2 regions of the Nocardioides sp. Leaf285 genome follow, and region 2 is predicted to be linked to the other one. Evidence: riboswitches for the same ligand, from Rfam matches in the RefSeq annotation. Region 2 holds a riboswitch; the other holds the start of a gene.
What was found. Region 2 has a riboswitch for thiamine pyrophosphate ahead of thiE (thiamine phosphate synthase). Riboswitches for the same ligand answer to the same signal wherever they lie in the genome.

Region 1 (3,788 bases), on a different contig from region 2:
AAGGGCGACAGCACGACGTACGCCGCGCCCTCGGCCGCCGCCGTGCGGACCTCCCCCACCGCGTGGCAGGAGCGGCCCATGACCGGGCCGGCCGCCGACGCCGCCCAGCGGTCGGGTCGCTGGTGGGCGGCCAGGTGCACGCCGTGGGCGGCGGGGTCCGGCAGCCGCGAGGAGATCACCACCAGGCCGGGCAGCCGGGCGAGGGCGGCCAGCAGCGCGTGGCGCGCACGCGGGTCCAGGTCGGGCTCGCGCACGACCACCGCGCGCAGGCCGGCCTCCACGCACTCCGCGACGGTGCCCACCAGGCTCCGGCCCAGGCTCAGCTGGGAGCGGTCGGTGAGCAGCAGCAGGCGCGGCGGTCCGCCGGGTCCGGGCCACGGCGAGGGGCGGGTCGGCCGGGCGCTCACGCCCCTGCCCCGATCCGGCCCTCGACGGGGCTGGAGGCCCGGGCCCTGCGCCGGCGGGGCACCCGCCCGGCGTGCCGCGCGGCGTGACCGGCCTCGACGGCCAGCCGCAGGGCGCGCGCCATGCGCACGGGGTCCTCGGCGCGGGTCACGGCGGTCGCGGCGAGGACGGCGTCGCAGCCCAGCTCGAGCGCGAGCGCGGCGTCGCTGGCGGTGCCGACGCCCGCGTCGAGCACGACCGGCACGTCGACGGCGGCGACCAGGGCCTCGATGGCACGAGGGTTGAGCACGCCCAGTCCCGAGCCGATGGGCGAGCCCAGCGGCATCACCGCGGCGCAGCCGAGGTCGGCCAGCCGGCGCGCCACGACGGCGTCGTCGGTGGTGTAGGGCAGCACGGTGAAGCCGGAGCGCACCAGCGTCCCGGCGGCCTCGAGCAGCTCGACGGGGTCGGGCATCAGCGTGGCCTCGTCGCCGACGACCTCGAGCTTGACCCAGTCGGTGCCGAGCGCCTCGCGGGCCAGCTCCGCGGTGAGCACGGCCTCGCGGGCGGTGGTGCAGCCGGCGGTGTTGGGCAGCACCCGCACGCCGGCGCGGTCGAGCACGTCGAGCACCCCGCCGGGGCCCCGGGCGCCGGAGCGCCGCATGCTCACCGTGACCAGGCCGGGGCGGGCGGCCGCCAGCACGGCGGGCAGCAGCGCCACCGAGGGCAGACCGCCGGTGCCGAGCAGGAGCCGGGAGGCGAGCGCGACGCCACCGACTACGAGGTCGTCGTCGGTGCTCATCCGCCCTGCACCGCCGTCACGACCTCGACCACGTCGCCGTCGGCGAGGCGCCGGTCCGCCAGCTGCGCACGGGGCACGACGACGCCGTTGAGGGCGACCGCGCAGCCGCGCCCGGCGCCGGTGGGGGCCAGCAGCTCGGCCAGCGTGGTGGTGTCGTCGAGGCTGCGCGCCTCGCCGTTGAGCACGACGTGGGTCATGGGCGGTCTCCGTCCGGGTGGAGGTGTGCTGGGGCGGTCGGGTGGGGGTGTGCTGGGGCGGTCGGGTGGGGGTGTGCTGGGGCGGTCGGGTGGCGGTGCGGTGGCGCGGGCGGCGGATCGAGGCGGCGCCGATCGAGGCGGCGCGGGTCGAGGCGGCGCGGGTCGAGGGCGGGCTCGACGTGGCCGTGGTCGAGGTGGTCGGCCACCAGCGCGGCCACGAGCGGGGCGAGCAGCACGCCGTGGCGGAAGAGACCGACGGCCAGCACGGTGTCGCCGTCGGTGCCCGTGTCGCCGTCGGCGCCCGTGTCGCTGTCGGTGCCCGTGTCGCGGGCTCCCGGCGTCTCGCGCCCGCCGGTGCCCGTGTCGTGGCCGCCGTCGGCCCGACCCGCGGACCAGCGCGGCCCGGCCGGCCCCACGAGCGGCAGGTTGTCGGCCGTGGCCGGACGGTCGCGGGCGGTCGCCTCGAGCAGCTCGGCGCGGTCGAGCCCGGGCAGCAGCCGGCAGGCGGCCTCGAGCAGGCGGCGCACCCCGCCGGCGGTGACCACCGGGGGCGCGTCGTGCTCCTCGCTGGTCGCGCCGACGACCACCTCGCCGTCGGCGCGGGGCACGACGTAGACGGGCTCGCCGTGGACCCACCCGCGCACGGTGCGCTCGGGCGGGTCGTCGCTGCGCAGCCGCAGGACCTCCCCGCGCACGCCGCGCACCAGTCCGGTCGCGGCGATCCCGGTCGCGACCACCGTGCGGTCGACCGGGGCCCCCGACGGGGCCGGGAGGAGGCGGGCGCGGTGCCGGTCGAGCAGGGCGGCCACGACCTCGCGCGGGGCGACGCTGCCCTCGTCGGGCAGCAGGGCGGCTCCGGCGACGCCGGCGCCGAGACGCGGCTCGAGGCTGCGGGCGGCCCGTCCGCCCACGACGTCGACGGGCCGGCCCAGGCGGGCCAGCAGCGCGGCCTGGCGCTCGACCAGCTGGAGGTCGGCGTCGTCACGACCGACGAGGAGCGTGCCGCCCGGGCGCAGCGCGACACCCCAGCGGCGGGCGGCGGCCGGCCACAGCGCGAGGCTGCGCAGGCCCAGGTCGAGCAGCGCCTCCTCGCCGTGCCACACCTCGGCGGTGGGCGCGAGCATCCCCGCGGCGGCGTAGGACGCACCGCCACCGGGGGCCGGGTCGACGACCTCGACCTCGTGGCCGCGCCGCACCAGCTCGTCGGCGCAGGCCAGGCCGACGACCCCCGCGCCGAGCACCCGCACGCGCACGGGTCAGCCCCTCCGGGCCGAGCGGGGCGGAGCCCCGGCGCACCCCCTCGTCGGGGGACTCGACGGAGCGCTCGACGGCGGGCTCGGACGACGGGTGGTGGGACGTGACGACAGCACGGCTGCTCCTCGCTTCCTTCGCCGGCATGACCCGGATCAGGTTCGACGGTCGGAGCGGCTCAGCTCCCTCTCAGCTCGCTGCCGCGAGCTCCCGTGGTGGACGCCGTCGACCGTAGCAGCCGCTCCGGGCGCATTCCAGGGGTCGACCGCGGAGCGGGGTCCTGCCCCACGGGGGCGCGCCCAGGCGTAGCCTTGCGGCCCGTGGCCAGCGAACCCGACTTCCGGTACTCCGACCTCCTCCCCACCGGCAAGGACGACACGCCCTACCGGTTGGTGACCGACGAGGGGGTCTCCACCTTCGAGGCCGGCGGGCGCACCTTCCTCCAGGTCGAGCCGGAGGCGATCCGGCGGCTGACCGCCGAGGCGATGCACGACATCAGCCACTACCTGCGCCCGGCCCACCTGGCCCAGCTGCGGAAGATCATCGACGACCCCGAGGCCTCCGGCAACGACCGCTTCGTGGCGCTCGACCTGCTCAAGAACGTCAACATCTCCGCCGGCGGCGTCCTGCCGATGTGCCAGGACACCGGCACCGCCATCGTCATGGGCAAGAAGTCCGAGGGCGTGCTCACCGGCGCCGACGACGGCGAGGCGATCAGCCGGGGCGTCTTCGACGCCTACACCCGGCTCAACCTGCGCTACTCCCAGCTGGCCCCGCTGACCACCTACGAGGAGAAGAACACCGGCAGCAACCTGCCGGCCCAGATCGAGCTCTACTCCACGCCCGCCGCCGACGGCTCGCCGGAGTACAAGTTCCTCTTCATGGCCAAGGGCGGTGGGTCGGCCAACAAGTCGTTCCTCTTCCAGGAGACCAAGGCGATCCTCAACCCGAAGCGGATGCTGGAGTTCCTCGACGAGAAGATCCGCTCCCTCGGCACCGCCGCGTGCCCGCCGTACCACCTCGCCGTGGTCATCGGCGGCACGAGCGCAGAGTTCGCGCTCAAGACCGCCAAGTACGCCTCGGCGCACTACCTCGACAACCTGCCCACCGAGGGCTCGATGAGCGCCCACGGCTTCCGCGACCTCGAGCTGGAG
Region 2 (3,788 bases):
CGGGTGCCGCGGGCCGGTCGACCAGCACCGCCAGCTCGGCGAGGTTGGGCGTCAGCAGGTCGGCGCCGGCGCACAGGTCGCGCACCGCGGCCTCGGCGTCGGCGTCGAGGAGGCGGTGGCCGCTGGTGGAGACCATCACGGGGTCGAGCACCACCAGCGGCGGCGCCGTCCGCCCGAGCCACGCCGCGACCTCGCCTACCACGTCGGCGCGGGCCAGCATGCCCACCTTGACCGCGTCGACGACGATGTCGTCGGAGACCGCGTCGAGCTGGGCGCGCAGGAAGGACGGCGGGGGCACGTGCACGGCGCGCACCCCGTGGGTGTTCTGCGCGGTGAGGGCGCTGAGGGCGGCCATGCCGTAGCCGCCGTGGGCGGCGATGCTCTTGAGGTCGGCCTGCACGCCGGCGCCGCCGCTGGGGTCGCTCCCGGCGATGCTGAGCACGCGGGGCAGGTCCCTGGCGCGCAGGTCCGGTCGTGCCCGGCGCCCCGCGGTGGTGACGGGGCGGCTCACGGGGCGCCCCAGGCGGTGACGAGGGCCGCGGCGGCGAGGCGCGGGTCGGGGGCGGCGCAGACGGCCGCGACGACGGCGGCCCCCGCCGCGCCCGCACCCCGCACCGCGGCGAGGTCGCCCGCGACGATGCCACCGATCGCCACGCAGGGCAGCCGCCCGGCCGCGGCCACGACGGCGGCGAGGCCGGTCGCGCCGGTCACCGGCGGGTGGTCGGCCTTGGTGGTGCTCGCGCGGTAGGCGCCGACCCCGAGGTAGTCGACCGTGCCGGGCGGCAGGTCGCCCGCGCGGGCGGCCAGCGCCGGGGTGGGGGTGGTCAGCCCGACCAGCGCGTCGGGGCCGACGAGGCGGCGTACGAGGTCGACGGGCAGGTCGCGCCGGCCCACGTGCACGCCGTCGACCGCGAGGCCGCGGGCCCGCGCGGCGAGCAGCACGTCGACGCGGTCGTCGACCACCAGGCGCGCCCGGTCGCGGCACAGCTCGGCCACCTCGCCCAGCAGCTCGAGCACTTCGCCGTCCGGCTCGGTCTTGGCGCGCAGCTGCACCCAGCGCATCCCGCCGTCGAGGGCGGCGGCCACCGTGGCCACCACGCCCCGCGGCCGGCAGGCACCGGTGTCGGCGACCAGCATGACGCCGCCGGGGCGCCACCGGGCGGGGTCGGGCCGGATCGGGTCGGGCCGGGTCGGGTCCGGCTGGATCGGGCGTGGCTGGTCCACGGCGACATCCCTTCGCTAGTGCGAGCTAGATCAGGTTCGACGGGTCTGCTCTCAGCCCGCGTCGGCGGGCACCCCGTGTCGTCCGCCACCGTACGACGGGGGGCGACACGGACCCGACACCTGGGCGACACGACCCGGGAGTAACGTGCGGCGAGTGGCTGAGAGCGGTGCTTGGAGACAGCATGAGGAGGCGGTCGCCCGCCTGTTGACGTCGTACGCGGAGCTGGCGCCCGACGCCCCCGTGCGGCTGGCCAAGCGCACCTCGAACCTGTTCCGGCCCCGCGCCGCGACCACGTCGCCGGGCCTCGACGTGTCGGGCCTGACCGGCGTGATCGAGGTCGACCCCGGGCGGCGCACCGCCGAGGTGCAGGGCATGTGCACCTACGAGGACCTGGTGGCGGCCACGCTGGCCCACGGGCTCGTGCCCGAGGTGGTGCCGCAGCTGCGCACCATCACCCTCGGTGGCGCGGTCACCGGGCTGGGCGTGGAGTCGACGAGCTTCCGCCACGGGCTGCCCCACGAGTCGGTGCTGGAGATGGACGTGCTCACCGGCGCCGGCGAGATCGTCACGACCCGACCCGGCGAGGACCTCTTCGACACCTTCCCCAACTCCTACGGCTCGCTGGGCTACGCCACGCGGCTGCGGATCTCGCTGGTCGCGGTGCCGTCCTTCGTGGCCCTGCGCCACGTGCGCTTCGCCAACGCGAAGGAGCTGGCGGCGGGGATCGCGGCCGTGGTCGGGTCGGGGGAGCACGACGGGGTGCGTGTCGACGGCCTCGACGGGGTCGCGTTCTCCCCCGACGAGCTCTACCTCACGCTGGCCACCTTCACCGACCGACCCGGCGGGCCCGCGTCGGACTACACCGGCCAGCAGGTCTTCTACCGCTCCCTGCAGCAGCGCGAGCACGACGTGCTGACCACCGAGGACTACCTCTGGCGCTGGGACACCGACTGGTTCTGGTGCTCGGGGGCCTTCGGGGTGCAGCGCCCCGTCGTGCGACGCCTGTGGCCGCGGCGCTGGCGTCGCTCCGACGTCTACCACCGCCTCGTCGGCCTCGACCAGCGCCTCGGCCTGGTCGACCGCCTCGACGCCCGCGCGGGCCGACCGCGCCGCGAGCGGGTGGTGCAGGACGTCGAGGTGCCCGTCGAGCGGCTGCCCGACTTCCTGGCGTGGTTCGACGACGAGGTCGGCATGCGCCCGGTGTGGCTGTGCCCGCTGGTCTCCCGCGGCACCAGCGGCGGCGGGCGCTGGCCCACCTACCCCCTCGAGCCGGGCGAGACCTACGTCAACGTCGGCTTCTGGGGCACCGTGCACGTCGGCGACGACGCCGACGACGGCCCGACCAACCGCGCCATCGAGGCCGAGGTGCACCGCCTCGGCGGGCACAAGTCCCTCTACTCCGAGGCCTTCTACGACCGCGAGACCTTCGACCGGCTCTACGACGGGGCGCACCTGGCCGCCGTCAAGGCCCGCGTCGACCCCGACGACAGACTCACCCACCTCTACGACAAGGCGGTGCGCAGGCAGTGACCGGCCCCACGACATCCACCCTCACCATCGGCCAGGCGGTCGAGACCCTGCTGCGCGACGGCATGCCGGTGCGGTTCCGGGCCTACGACGGCTCCGTCGCGGGCCCGCCCGACGCCGAGCTCGGCCTCGAGCTGCGCACCCCGCGCGGGCTGTCGTACCTGCTCACCGCGCCCGGCGACCTGGGCATGGCGCGCGCCTACGTCTCCGGCGACCTGGTCGTGCACGGCGTGCACCCCGGCGACCCCTACGCCGTCATGCGGCTCCTGCAGAACCACCTGCGCTTCCGCAAGCCCACCCCCGGCGAGCTCGTGACCCTCGTGCGCGGGCTCGGCCTGGGGCACCTCAAGCCGCCGCCGCCCCCGCCGCAGGAGCACCTGCCGCGCTGGCGACGCGCCGTGGAGGGCCTGCGCCACTCCCTGACGCGCGACGCCGAGGTCATCAGCCACCACTACGACGTCTCCAACGCCTTCTACCGCCACGTGCTGGGCCCCTCGATGGCCTACACCTGCGCCGTCTACCCCGACGCCGACGCCTCGCTGGAGGAGGCGCAGGCCGAGAAGTTCGACCTCGTGTGCCGCAAGCTCGACCTCAAGCCGGGACAGCGCCTGCTCGACGTGGGCTGTGGCTGGGGAGGCATGGTGCGCCACGCCGCGCGGGAGTACGGCGTGAAGGCGCTCGGCGTGACGCTGTCGCGCGAGCAGGCGTCGTGGGCCAAGGAGGCCATCGACCGCGACGGCCTGGGCGACCTCGCCGAGGTGCGCCACAGCGACTACCGCGAGGTGCTCGAGACCGACTTCGACGCGGTCAGCTCGATCGGCCTGCTCGAGCACGTCGGCGTGCGCAACTACCCGGCGTACTTCTCCTTCCTGCGCGAGCGGCTGCGCCCCGAGGGCCGGCTGCTCAACCACTGCATCACCCGCCACGACAACGCGGTCACCGAGACCGGGGCGTTCATCGACCGCTACGTCTTCCCCGACGGCGAGCTCACCGGGTCGGGCACGATCATCGCCACCGCCCAGGACGCGGGGCTGGA

Region 1: it holds a riboswitch for thiamine pyrophosphate, as region 2 does, so the genes downstream of both, ASF47_RS01200 (FAD-dependent oxidoreductase) here and thiE (thiamine phosphate synthase) in region 2, are expected to answer to the same signal.

The regions. Positions count from the first base shown of each region.
Region 1 is NZ_LMNH01000001.1:231,624-235,411, reverse strand. It holds gene ASF47_RS01215 (thiamine phosphate synthase) at 1-407, opposite strand, end outside; gene ASF47_RS01210 (thiazole synthase) at 404-1,186, opposite strand; gene thiS (sulfur carrier protein ThiS) at 1,183-1,383, opposite strand; gene ASF47_RS01200 (FAD-dependent oxidoreductase) at 1,380-2,636, opposite strand; TPP riboswitch at 2,749-2,858, opposite strand; gene ASF47_RS01195 (fumarate hydratase) at 2,955-3,788, shown strand, end outside.
Region 2 is NZ_LMNH01000003.1:813,055-816,842, forward strand. It holds gene thiD (bifunctional hydroxymethylpyrimidine kinase/phosphomethylpyrimidine kinase) at 1-511, opposite strand, end outside; gene thiE (thiamine phosphate synthase) at 508-1,224, opposite strand; TPP riboswitch at 1,215-1,310, opposite strand; gene ASF47_RS12135 (FAD-binding oxidoreductase) at 1,379-2,755, shown strand; gene ASF47_RS12140 (class I SAM-dependent methyltransferase) at 2,752-3,788, shown strand, end outside.